3 regions of the Megasphaera intestinihominis genome follow, and region 1 is predicted to be linked to each of the others. Evidence: riboswitches for the same ligand, from Rfam matches in the RefSeq annotation. Region 1 holds a riboswitch; each other region holds the start of a gene.
What was found. Region 1 has a riboswitch for ZMP and ZTP ahead of WMO23_RS01295 (L-lactate MFS transporter). Riboswitches for the same ligand answer to the same signal wherever they lie in the genome.
Positions count from the first base shown of each region.

Region 2: it holds a riboswitch for ZMP and ZTP, as region 1 does, so the genes downstream of both, WMO23_RS05270 (formate--tetrahydrofolate ligase) here and WMO23_RS01295 (L-lactate MFS transporter) in region 1, are expected to answer to the same signal.
Region 3: it holds a riboswitch for ZMP and ZTP, as region 1 does, so the genes downstream of both, WMO23_RS03460 (phosphoribosylaminoimidazolecarboxamide formyltransferase) here and WMO23_RS01295 (L-lactate MFS transporter) in region 1, are expected to answer to the same signal.

Region 1 is NZ_JBBMEU010000004.1:9,331-13,503, forward strand. It holds gene WMO23_RS01295 (L-lactate MFS transporter) at 500-1,738, opposite strand; ZMP/ZTP riboswitch at 1,813-1,897, opposite strand; gene WMO23_RS01300 (D-alanyl-D-alanine carboxypeptidase family protein) at 1,948-3,093, opposite strand; gene rsmG (16S rRNA (guanine(527)-N(7))-methyltransferase RsmG) at 3,111-3,821, opposite strand; gene mnmG (tRNA uridine-5-carboxymethylaminomethyl(34) synthesis enzyme MnmG) at 3,808-4,173, opposite strand, start outside.
Region 2 is NZ_JBBMEU010000024.1:1,298-5,470, reverse strand. It holds gene WMO23_RS05275 (phosphohexomutase domain-containing protein) at 1-1,362, shown strand, start outside; ZMP/ZTP riboswitch at 1,416-1,493, shown strand; gene WMO23_RS05270 (formate--tetrahydrofolate ligase) at 1,545-3,224, shown strand; gene WMO23_RS05265 (cyclodeaminase/cyclohydrolase family protein) at 3,226-3,846, shown strand; gene WMO23_RS05260 (site-2 protease family protein) at 4,010-4,173, shown strand, end outside.
Region 3 is NZ_JBBMEU010000013.1:21,991-26,163, reverse strand. It holds gene WMO23_RS03465 (molybdopterin-containing oxidoreductase family protein) at 1-838, opposite strand, end outside; gene WMO23_RS03460 (phosphoribosylaminoimidazolecarboxamide formyltransferase) at 1,126-2,301, opposite strand; ZMP/ZTP riboswitch at 2,355-2,432, opposite strand; gene WMO23_RS03455 (acyl CoA:acetate/3-ketoacid CoA transferase) at 2,628-4,173, opposite strand, start outside.

The DNA of each region.
Region 1 (4,173 bases):
ATAACGGTTCTGCCATAACATCGCCTATGGTGATGCGTTCATCGTTCGTCGTAAATCCACAACATCTCCTGACTGCGATTCCGTAGGGGCCGGCCTGTAAAGGCGGCCCGCTACGCGCGGAGGGCTTCCCGAAGCGTCGTTGTCAGTTTGAGTCTGTCGCCGCACAGCGGCATCTGAGTCCAAGAGAACGCAGGCCGTCGGTCGCAGGTCGCAAAACCATGCCACATATATCAGTTAAGTATATCTTCCATTGTTCACAACGGGACGCCCAAGGCTCCCCTTTATAGGGGAGCTGGCCGCTGAAGGCGGTCTGAGAGGTTAAAGAGCGTCCCTTACGCACGAGGCCACAGGCCTTGGATTATTTGTCGCCTGACTGCGATTCGTTCATCGTTCATCGTTCGTCGTTCATCGAAAAAAAGCTGCCGCATGAGCGACAGCTTTTTTCGTTGTAGGGGCGACCCGTGGGGCGCCCGAACGACCTACGGCCTACGATGAACGATCATCCCCGTGCTTCTGCGACGCGGGCGATGCCGTGGCGGGTGCGGTATTTGAGGAAGAGCATCAGGGCCAGGGCGACGGTGAAGGCGCCGACGAAGAAGTACAAGGTGACGGCATAACTATTGGTATTTTCTTTGATGAGCGACAGGACCAGGGGGCCGGCAACGCCGGCAGCGCCCCAGGCCGTGAGGATGCGGCCGTGGATGGCACTGAGGTATTTCGTACCGAAGAGGTCGCTGAGGTAGGCCGGCATGCACGAGAAGCCGCCGCCATAGCAGGAAATGATGAGCAGGACCAGGACCTGGAAACTGAAGGCGCCCGTAACGCCAGCCAGCTGCCAGAAGGCCAGGATTTCAATGATAAAGAAGAGGACATACGTAGCCGAGCGGCCGATGTAGTCGGATATGGTCGCCCAGGCAATGCGGCCGGCGCCGTTCATGAGGCCGATGAAGCCGACCATGGAAGCCGCTGCCATAGGCGACATGCCGACGACATCCTGTGCCATGGGCGAAGCGACGGACAGCAGGGCGATACCGCAGGTGATGTTGGTGAAGAAGAGCCACCAGATGGCGTAGAACTGCCAGGTCTTCATGGCCCGGCGGACGGTGAACTGCGGCTGGGCGTCGGCGTATTCGACGGAAGATTCTTTTTCGGCCTTGGCCGGAACGTCTCCGGCTGCCGGCGGAGCCAGGTAGAGCGACGAAGCCGTCATGACGACCATATAGACGCAGCCGAGGATGATGAAGTTAGCGACTAAGCCAAAATGCTGGACCAGCAGCTGCATGGCCGGACCGGCGATGAGGCTGGCAAAGCCGAAGCCCATGATAGCCAGGCCCGTAGCGAAGCCCCGACTTTCCGGGAACCATTTGACCAGTGTCGATACGGGCGTGATATAGCCCGTCCCCAGGCCGACGCCGCCGATGACGCCGTAAAAAGCGTAGAGCATGGGCAGGCTGTGGGCATAGAGAGCCGCTGCCGTGCCGAACATGGCCGTGACGAAACAGGTCATGGATAAGAGGCCGGACTTACGGGGGCCGATTTTCTGGACGAAACTGCCCAAAAAGCCGGCCGACAGGCCGAGAAAGAGGATGGCCAGGGAAAAGGTCCACGTCGTTTCCTTGAGGGTGAATCCCATAGATTCCATGATGGGCTTGGTGAGGACGCTCCAGGCGTAGACACTGCCGATACAGAGGTGGAGCCCCATGGCAGACAGGGCGATGAGCCAGCGATTTCGTTTCATTTAGACAACACTCCTTGTGAGGAGCCAGGCTGGCGAAAAAAAATACCGGCCGCCTGGCTCAAGAATATGTAGCATACTCTTGCCCAGACGGTCGGCATGAAAAGCTCCGTACAGTTCACGTGGTTACTCCACTCGATTCCGTCAGTCCTGTACGAATCTGCTGATGTGCTTATTATACGAATATGGATGGAGATTGTCAATATCCATTTTTAGGCAGCCGGCGAGAAGGGAACGTAAGGCTGGCTGGAAACAGCCGGCTTACTGGTCTTCACCGTATCAGCTTTGGCAGCGGTTTTCGCAGTCGTCTTGGCTGCCGTTTTAGCAGCTGTTTCCGTTGCGGTCTTTACCTTTGTAGCTGTCTTGACAGGCGCTTTGGCCGCAGCCGTGGAAGCGGCAGCCGTAGCTGCTTCCTGCTTCTGCTGCGATGCCAGTTCAGCAGCCTGGGCCTGTTTTTCCTTGATATCCGACAAGGTCTGGCCTGCCGGTGCCTGACGCAGGATATAGACGTTTTCTGCCGGTTCGACCGGTTTCAGGACGGAAAAACCATAGGCCATCAATTTCTGGGCATCGCCGAAGCGGTCGTCCGAGTTCATGATGGAAGCAATGACCGTCCGGCCATCCTGGGTAGCCGAAGCGACCAGGCAGGGACCGCCGGCATTGGTCGTACCGGTCTTGATGCCGTTGGCACCTGGGAAGCCGCTGGTCAGGAAATAGTTCGTCGTCGTGCAGTGCTTGGACCCGCCGTTGATATAGGGCATGTCGTATTCACTGTGGCTGACCATGTCGCGGAATTCCGGCATTTTCATGCCATAAGCGGCAATCGTCGCCATATCGCGGGCCGTCGAATAGTGATCGCTGTCCGGCAGGCCATGGGGATTGGCGAAATGGGTATTCGTGCAGCCCAGGGCGGCTGCTTTTTCATTCATCTTGGCGACGAAATCGGCCTGGGTCGGCGTAACCGTTTCGGCTACGGCAACGGCTGCATCACAGCCGGATACGGTCATCATGCCGGTCAGGGCATGGCGCAGGGTAATCTGGTCGCCAGGATCGATGCCCAGAACAGACGCATCGCTTTCGATGTTGTAGACGTCATTGGTGATATTGAGGGGCTGGTCCATTTTGCCCTGGGCCTTGCCCAATTCGACGCCGAGGATACCGGTCATGATTTTCGTCGTACTGCCCGGATAGGCCCGGTCGTCGGCATTTTTCGCATAGAGCGTGTCACCCGTATCGGCATCCATGACATAGGCGGCATGAGCGCTGATTTCAGGCGGCTGCGGCGTATCGGCAAAGACGGCGGCCGACACGGTCAGGCAGGCGGCTGCAGCCAGACAGAAGATTCTTTTCAAAGACATAGCATACACTTCTTTCTCTATAAGGGATTTTTCGCAGCCATCTTGGGCTTGCGGGGATACTTTTTGGGGCTTTCCTTCACTTTCTCGATGTAAAGGACGGCGCGGACGTCATCGAGTCCCGGCAGGTGGACAGGCCGGACTTCGGCGACTTTGCCGCCCAGGATCTGCAGGGCTTTTTCGCCTTCTGCCAGTTCGTCTTCATACTGGGCCCCTTTGAGGGAAATGAAATAGCCTCCGGTCTTCACGTAAGGCAGGGCCCATTCGGCCAATATGTTCAGGCGGGCGACGGCCCGGCTGGTGACGATATCGAAAGCGCTGCGGTATTCCGGCTTATGGGCCATTTCTTCGGCCCGGCCGTGGAGGAACGACGCCGTCAGTCCTATATCGCTGACCGTGTTTTCCAGGAAGGTCAGGCGCTTTTGCAGGGAATCGAAGAACGTCACGTTCAAGTCCGGCCGGTAGATGAGCAGGGGCAGGCCGGGGAATCCGGCGCCAGTCCCCAAATCGAGGACACGAGCGCCTTCTTTGAAATAAGCCGGGTCATAACAGGACAGGCTGTCGGCCATGTGCTTGATGGCGACGCCTTTCGGGTCGGTAATGGCCGTCAGGTTCATGACTTTATTCGTTTCCACCAGTCTTTCATTAAAAGCGCAGAACTGGGAAAGCTGCCCGTCTGTCACGGTAAGGCCCATGGCCTTCAGGGCCTGTTCTAATTCACTGCGAAACATGATTTTTTTCCTCCCGGCTGTGCTGTTCCAGTACGATGAGCAAGGCCGTGATATCCGCCGGGGACACACCGGAAATACGGCTGGCCTGGCCTAAGGACAAGGGCCGGATTTCATCGAGTTTCTGCCTGGCTTCGGCCGACAGGGTGTCGATATCGGCATAGACGATATCGGCGGGCATCTTCTTCTGTTCCAGGCGGTTCATCTTTTCGACTTGTTCCATCTGGCGGCTGATATAGCCTTCGTACTTGATCATGATTTCGATTTCTTCTTCCACGTCGGCAGCCAGTTCCGGCAGGTCGAAGACCGTCCGCAGGGCCTCGTAGTCGACATCGTTGCGGCGCAGGAGGTCGTA
Region 2 (4,173 bases), on a different contig from region 1:
AAGCTGAATAAACAGACGAGTGACCTGCGCATTGCCGTCGGACACGATTCCCGCGTGTCGGCGGGCATGATGAAAGAAGCCGTATTCGGCGGCCTCCTCGGTCAGGGCGTCCACGTCACGGACTGCGGCCTGGCTTCGACGCCGGCCATGTTCATGTCCATTATTTTTGAAGATACCCACATGGATGGCTCCATCATGATTACGGCCAGCCATTTGCCCTATAACCGCAATGGCCTGAAATTCTTTACCGTCGACGGCGGCCTGGAAAAGAGCGAAGTCAAAGAAGTCCTGACCCTGGCTTCGGGCCTGTCGGCCATGGCCGTATCATCGGCAGCCATTGCCTCGCTGGATCTGATCGACCTCTACGCCCTGCACCTGCGCCGTAAGATCTGTGCCGGCCTCTGTTCCGGCATGTACGACCGTCCTCTGGAAGGGATGCACATCGTCATCGACGCCGGCAACGGCAGCGGCGGTTTCTTTGCCACTAAGGTCCTGGCGGAACTCGGCGCCGATACGACGGGCAGCCAGTTCCTCGAACCGGATGGCATGTTCCCCAACCATATCCCCAACCCGGAAAATGCCGATGCCATGGCCTCTATCCGCAAGGCCGTCCTCGACAACAAAGCCGACTTGGGCCTCATTTTCGACACCGACGTGGACCGCATGAGCGCCGTCCTGCCCGATGGGGAAGAAATCAACCGCAACGCCCTCATCGCCATGATGGCCGCCATCTTGGCGCCTGATTATCCCGGCAGCACTATCGTCACCGACTCGGTCACATCCGACGAATTGACGACGTTCCTCCAAGATGAACTCCATCTGGTCCATCACCGCTATATGCGGGGCTATAAGAATGTCATCGACGAATGTATCCGCCTCAACAAGGCCGGCACCGTTTCGCCGCTGGCCATCGAAACATCCGGGCACGGCGCGCTGAGTGAAAACTACTACCTCGACGACGGCGCGTACCTGGCCGTCAAACTGCTCATCGCTGCGACGAAAGCCAAGAAGGAAGGCAAACAGCTCGGCGACCTCATTGCCAAATTGGGCCATCCTGCGGAAGGCGTCGAATTCCGCCTGAAAATCACCGGCACAGACGACGTCCAGGCCTACGGCGCTGACGTACTTAAACAGTTTGAAGAACGGGCCGCTCAAGCGGGCATCGCCATCGCCAAGCCGTCCTATGAAGGCGTGCGTCTCGTATTCCCTAACGGCTGGGCCCTGCTGCGCATGTCCCTCCACGACCCGAACATGCCGCTGAACATCGAAAGCAGGGAAAAAGGCGGCTGTCAGCAGATCGCCAATCAGGTGAAAGGCCTGCTCACGGGCTTTGAACACCTCGATACCAGCGTGATCCAGTAAGATGTCCTGAAAAAGAACCCTTGACCAGAGGGTTCTTTTTTTGTATAATGAAGCCATAATCATGTGACTGACGGAAGTGGAGTTACCACGGGGAGCATGATTTCTTGAAGCCGACCGTCTGGGCAACCTTCCAGCGGAGCGGCTTTTTTTATGCAAAGAAAAGAACAGGAGTGACAACTACTATGGCAAAGGTATTGAGCGATATCGAAATTGCACAGCAGACGAAATTGGAACCGATTACGGCCATTGCAAAACAAGTCGGCCTCACCGATGATGACTTGGAACTCTACGGAAAATATAAAGCAAAGATTTCTTTTGACGCCATCAAGCGCCTGTCGAAGAATGAAGACGGGAAACTGGTCCTGGTCACGGCCATCACGCCGACACCGGCTGGCGAAGGTAAGACCTTGACCACTATCGGCCTGGCCCAGGCACTGAACTACATGGGCCATAAGGCTGTCGTCGCCCTGCGCGAACCGTCCCTGGGGCCGGTCTTCGGCATCAAAGGCGGTGCTGCTGGCGGCGGCTATTCCCAGGTCCTGCCCATGGAAGACATCAACCTGCACTTCACCGGTGACATGCACGCCATTACGGCAGCCAATAACCTCTTGGCCGCAGCCATCGACAACCACGTCCACCAGGGCAACGCCCTGCGCATCGATGTGCGCCGCATCATCTGGAAACGCGTCATGGATATGAACGACCGGGCTTTGCGCAACGTCGTCGTCGGCATGGGCGGCAAAGTCTGCGGTTTCCCGCGGGAAGACCATTTCATGATCACTGTCGCTTCGGAAATCATGGCAGCCCTCTGCCTGGCCAGCGACCTCATGGACCTCAAGAAGCGCATGGGCGACATCACCGTGGCCTATGACCTGGACGGCAATCTGGTCAAAGCCCGTCAGCTCGGCGTCGAAGGCGCCATGGCCATCCTCATGAAAGATGCCATCAAGCCGAATTTGGTCCAGACCATCGAACATACGCCGGCCTTGGTCCACGGCGGTCCCTTCGCTAACATCGCCCACGGCTGCAACTCTGTCGTCGCAACCAAACTGGCTATGAAGATGGGCGATATCGCCGTTACGGAAGCTGGTTTCGGTGCCGACCTGGGTGCTGAAAAATTCATGGACATCAAATGCCGTTTCGCCGGCATCAAACCCGATGCTGTCGTCATCGTCGCGACCGTCCGTGCCCTGAAGATGCACGGCGGCGTCGACAAGAAGAACTTGCAGGAAGAAAATGTCGAAGCCTTGAAGAAGGGCTTTGCCAACCTGGCCAAACACATCGAAAATATGCGCCTCTTCGACGTCCCCGTCGTCGTAGGCATCAATAAATTCATCAGCGATACAGATGAAGAAATCGCTACGCTGCGGAAACTCTGCGAAGATTACGGCGTCGAAGTCGCCCTCAACAACTGCTGGGCCGAAGGCGGCAAAGGCGGCGTCGAAATGGGCGAAAAAGTCCTGAAACTGCTGCAGCAGCCGAAGACCCCGTACAAACCGCTCTACGACGTCAACGCTTCGATTCCTGAAAAACTGGAAACTATCGTCAAGAAAGTCTACGGCGGCGACGGCGTCCTCTTTGAAGGCAACGCTCAGAAACAGATCAAGGAACTGGAAGCCTTTGGCCTCGATAAAATGCCGATTTGCGTGGCCAAGACGCAGTATTCCCTGTCCGATAACCCGGCGCTCCTGGGGGCACCGAAGGGCTTCAAAGTCACGGTCAAAGACGTCCGCGTCTGCACCGGTGCGGGCTTCATCGTCTGCCAGACGAGCAATATCATGACCATGCCGGGCCTGCCGAAAGTACCGGCTGCCAACCGCATGGACATCGACGAAAATGGCATCATTACGGGATTGTTCTAAGATGGATTTTGCACAATTCCAATCCATGCCCCTCGACGGGCTCCTGGAAGTCACGGCTTCCAAGGAACCCGTTCCCGGCGGCGGCGGCATCGCCGCTATGACCGCTGCTTCGGCAGCAGCGCTCGTAGAGATGGTCGCCAACCTGACCATCGGCAAGAAGGGCTACGATGAAATCGAGAAACTCATGGTATCCATCCGCGATAAGGCTCACGGCCTTCGCCAGCGTTACCTCGACGGCATCGCTGAAGACGCGGCGGCCTTCGATGGCGTCATCCGCGCCGTCCGCCTGCCCAAGGATACGCCGGACCGGGCGGCCAAGGTCCAGCAGGCCTTCAAGGATGCGGCCCTGTCGCCCTTTGAACTGGGCAAGGACATCTTCGTCCTCCTCCAGCTGGCGGAACAAGTCGTCCGCTACGGCAACGCCTGGGTCATCACGGACGGCGTCATTGCCACCATGAACGCCAGGGCAGCCATGCGCTCGGCTTTTTACAGCGTCCGCATCAACCTGAAATCCATCAAGGATGAAACCTTCGTGACGAAGATGATCAACGAAATCCGCGAAATCGAAGAAAAAGCGGCCATCGTCGAACAAAACGTAGAATATGAATACCGGAAGCGGTGAAAAAAGGCGCTGTCGCATGAAGACAGCGCCTTTTTTAGCACTCAGCAGTCAGCGGCTAACCCCTGACCCCTAGCCCCTAGCCCCTAATCCCTAGCCCCTAGCCACATCTTGTTATCTTCTCCTAGATACCGTATAATAGAAATATTAACGAAAGGAGAATTCTATGTTCGATTTTAATATACTTTCTATTATTGCCGGGATTCCCGGCCTGCTCATCGCCATGGTCATCCATGAATACGCCCATGCCCAGGTGGCAGACTGGATGGGCGATGATACGCCGCGTCTGATGGGGCGCCTTACGTTGAACCCCGTGGCTCATATCGACCC
Region 3 (4,173 bases), on a different contig from region 1:
GGGCCAATTCGACGATGACGTCGGCCGGCACGCCGGTGATGCCCTGCGTTTTTTCCGGCGTATACTTGGACAGGACGTTCTTTTTCAAGTCCTCCCAGCCGAGGACGTTCCGGTCCAGGAAGGCTTCGTCAGCCAGGCCGTCACGGTCGAGGACATGCATCATGCCCAGGGCCAGGGCTCCATCCGTACCGGGGCGGACGGCGATGAAGTGGTCGGCCAGGTCGGCCGTCTTGTTGCGATAGGCATCGATACACCAGACGACGGCCCCTTTGGCCCGGGCCGCTTCGACGTCGTGGTGGAAGTGGATATTCGTGGCCAGCATATGGATGCTCCAGAGGAAGATGCAGTCGCTGTCCTGGGCTGCCTGCGGCGCCGTCGGCATGGTATTGCCCATGACGTCCTTGAAGCCCCGCCCTTTGGCCGGAGCGCAGATGGTCCGGTCCAGTTCCGAAGCACCCAAACGATAGAACAGGCCGTGCAGGGCGTCGTGCTGGACGATGCCCATGGTACCGGCATAAGAATAGGGCAGGATGGCTTCGGCACCGGCTTCGGCGATGATGGCCTTCCAGGTCCCGGCTATTTCTGCCAGGGCCTGGTCCCAGGAAATGGGCGCGAACTGGCCGCTTCCCTTGGGGCCAATCCGCTTCAGCGGCGTCGTCAGGCGGCGCGGCGAATGGACGGTCCGCTCATAATGGGCCATCTTCGGGCACAACGTCCCGCGCGTAAAGGGATGGGACTTGTCGCCGGCAACGGATACGACGCGGCCGCCGTCGACCGTCACGACGAGCCCGCAGGCATCGGGGCAGTCATACGGACAGACAGATGTACAGGTTTTCATGGTATCACCTCTTGTTTCGTGGAAAAAAGGAGCTGTCGCATCGCGACAGCTCCTTTTAAGCAGTTAGCAGTTAGGGGTTAGCAGTTAGCAGATGGCATAACCCTTCGTGCGACAGCGCCTTTTCTTGTAGGGGCGCCACGTGGGGCGCCCGCTCTGGGATAGGTACGATTTCCCGACCCGTTTGCTAGAAGAATCATCCAAATTCCTAACAGGTCTCCCACGTGGCCCCTACAAACTATAGAGCATAGGAACCCCGCGAGCGGTCCTTCTTCTTCCCAGGGGAAGCCTTAATGATGGAACAGGCGCAGGCCGGTCATGGCCATGGCGATGTTGTATTTATCGCACGTTTCGATGACATTGTCGTCGCGGATGGAGCCGCCGGCCTGGGCGATGTAGTCGACGCCGCTGCGATGGGCCCGTTCAATGTTGTCGCCAAAGGGGAAGAAGGCATCGCTGCCCAGGGCTACGCCGTGGAGCTGGGCGATCCAGGCTTTCTTTTCTTCCCGTGTGAGCGGTTCCGGTTTTTCCGTGAACAAGTCCTGCCAGATGCCGTCGGCCAGGACGTCTTCGTAGTCATCGGAGATGTAGACGTCGATAGCGTTGTCGCGGTTCGGACGGCGGACATCGTCGCGGAAAGGCAGGTTCAGGACTTTCGGGTTCTGGCGGAGCCACCAGATATCGGCCTTGTTGCCAGCCAGGCGCGTGCAGTGGACGCGGGACTGCTGGCCAGCGCCGACGCCGATGGTCATGCCGTCTTTGACGTAGCAGACCGAATTGGACTGGGTATATTTCAAAGTGATGAGGGCGATCATCAAATCGCGCTGAGCTGCTGCCGGGATATTCTTGTTCTTCGTCGGGACATTTTTGAAGAGGTCCGTCGTAATCTTGGCTTCATTGCGTTCCTGTTCAAAAGTGACGCCATAGACTTCCTTCGATTCGACGAGGCGCGGCTTGTAGTCCGGGTTTATCTGGAGGACGCAGTAATTCCCCTTCTTCTTGGTCTTCAAAATAGCCAAGGCTTCGTCGCTGTAGCCCGGAGCGATGACGCCGTCCGAGACTTCCCGCTTGAGGAGCGTTGCCGTTTCGACATCGCAGACGTCGGACAGAGCGACGAAATCGCCGTACGAGCTCATGCGGTCAGCACCGCGGGCGCAGGCATAGGCCGAAGCCAGGGGGGACAATTTCAAATCGTCGACCCAGTATATCTTTTTCAGGGTATCACTCATGTCCGTAGCGACGGCGGCCCCAGCCGGGCTGACGTGCTTGAAGGAAGCCGCTGCCGGAAGGCCTGTCGCTTCTTTCAATTCTTTGACCAGCTGATAGCTGTTGAAGGCGTCGAGCAAATTAATATAACCGGGACGGCCGTTGAGGACCGTAAAGGGCAGGTCGCTGCCATCTTTCATATAAACCCGGGCCGACGACTGGTTGGGATTGCAGCCGTATTTTAATTGCAGTTCTTTCATGGTGATTCCTCCTGAATAGTTAAGCAAAAATAAAAAATACCGACACTTCTGGAACGTTTCGCCCAGACGGTCGGCTCGTACGAATCATGCTCCCCGTGGTAACTCCACTTCCGTCAGTCACATGTTTCAGATTTATTATACCGTCCGCAGACGGGAGATGTCAAGAAAAAGGACCGCCCTTCGGACGGTCCCTTTTTCTGTAGGGGCGCCACGTGGGGCGTCCGCTCCAGGATGATGTGATTTCCATTTCCCATTCGGTTTACTGGGAGAAACATCCAAATTCCGAACGGGGCGCCCACGTGCGCCCCCTACAGTGCCACTATCCACTAACCCGCCTGTTGTTCAAAGATGTCCTGGGCCAGGCCCATGGGTTCATCGCGGAAGAGGCGTTCATCCATGGTCTTCAGATTTTCGGCGATGTGCGGTACGAATTCCATCTGGTCGAGGATGTCCTTTTGCAGATCCACGCCCGGTGCGATTTCCGTGAGGACTAAGCCCTTATCGGTGAGGACGAAGACACAGCGTTCGGTGATGAACATGACCTGCTGGTTGTGTTTATGGGCATATTCAGCACTGAAGGTAATCTGGCCGACCTTATCGATGAATTTCTGGACAGCCCCTTCATGGGTGATGACCAGTTTGCCGTCCCGGATTTCTTCGCGCAGGCCCTTGGCCGTAAAGGTGCCGCAGAAGACGACTTTATGCGTATTCTGGGTGATGTTGATGAAGCCGCCGCAGCCGGCGATGCGGTCTTTGAACTTGCTGACGTTGACGTCGCCTTTGGCGTTACATTCTGCCATGCCCAGGAAAGCCATATCCAAGCCACCGCCATCGTAAAAGTCGAACTGATACGGATGGTCGACGATGGCATCGGCGTTGGCCGAACCGCCAAAGTCCGCGCCGCTGGCCGGTACGCCGCCGATAGGCCCGGCTTCGACGGTCAGGGTCAGCTGGTCGCCGATACCTTCTTCGTTAGCTACGCTGGAAACACCTTCAGGAATCCCGATGCCCAGGTTGACGACGGCGTTGGGAACGAGTTCCATCGCAGCCCGACGGGCGATAACCTTGCGGGCATTGAGTTCCATCGGCGGAATCTGGGACAAAGGCATACGCATTTCACCGGTATAAGCCGGGTTCTGGACCTGACGGACCTTGGACAAGACGATGTAGTCGACGTCGATGCCCGGCAGGACGACGTGTTTCGGCGGAATCGTCCGGTTTTCGGCCAGCGTTTCGACCTGGACGATGACCATGCCGCCACTGGCTTTGGCTGCCAGGGCCATGGGCAGGAGTTCCATGCGGACTTCTTCATTATCCGTCGATACGTTGCCATTCAAGTCGGCGCAGGTCCCGTGGACGATAGCGACGTCGATGGGGAACGGTTTGTACCAGAGATATTCTTCGCCGTCCAGTTCCTTGACTTCTACCAGGTCTTCCTTAGTGATGCTGTTCAATTTCCCGCCTTCGATGCGGGGGTCGACGAAGGTATTGAGGCCGACACGGGTAAACAGGCCCGGTTTGCGGCCGGCAATGCTGCGGAACCACTGGGCCATCGTGCCCTGCGGCAGGTTGTAGCCTTCGACCTTATTGTCCATGACCAGTTTCCCCAGTTTGGGAGCCAGGTTGTAATGACCGGCAATAACCCGTTTCAGCATGCCTTCGTGGGCGAAATGGCTGGCACCCTTGCTCACACCGTCACCGATGCCGGCCGTATGGACCAGTGTCAGCTGCTGCGGATATCCGGTCTTGGTAAAGCGGTCTTCCAGGGCCTGCAATACTTCTTCCGGCAATGCACACTGTGCAAAACCACAAACGGCGATAGTCGAACGATCTTTAATAAGCGATGCTGCATTTTCTGCTGTAATCAGTTTT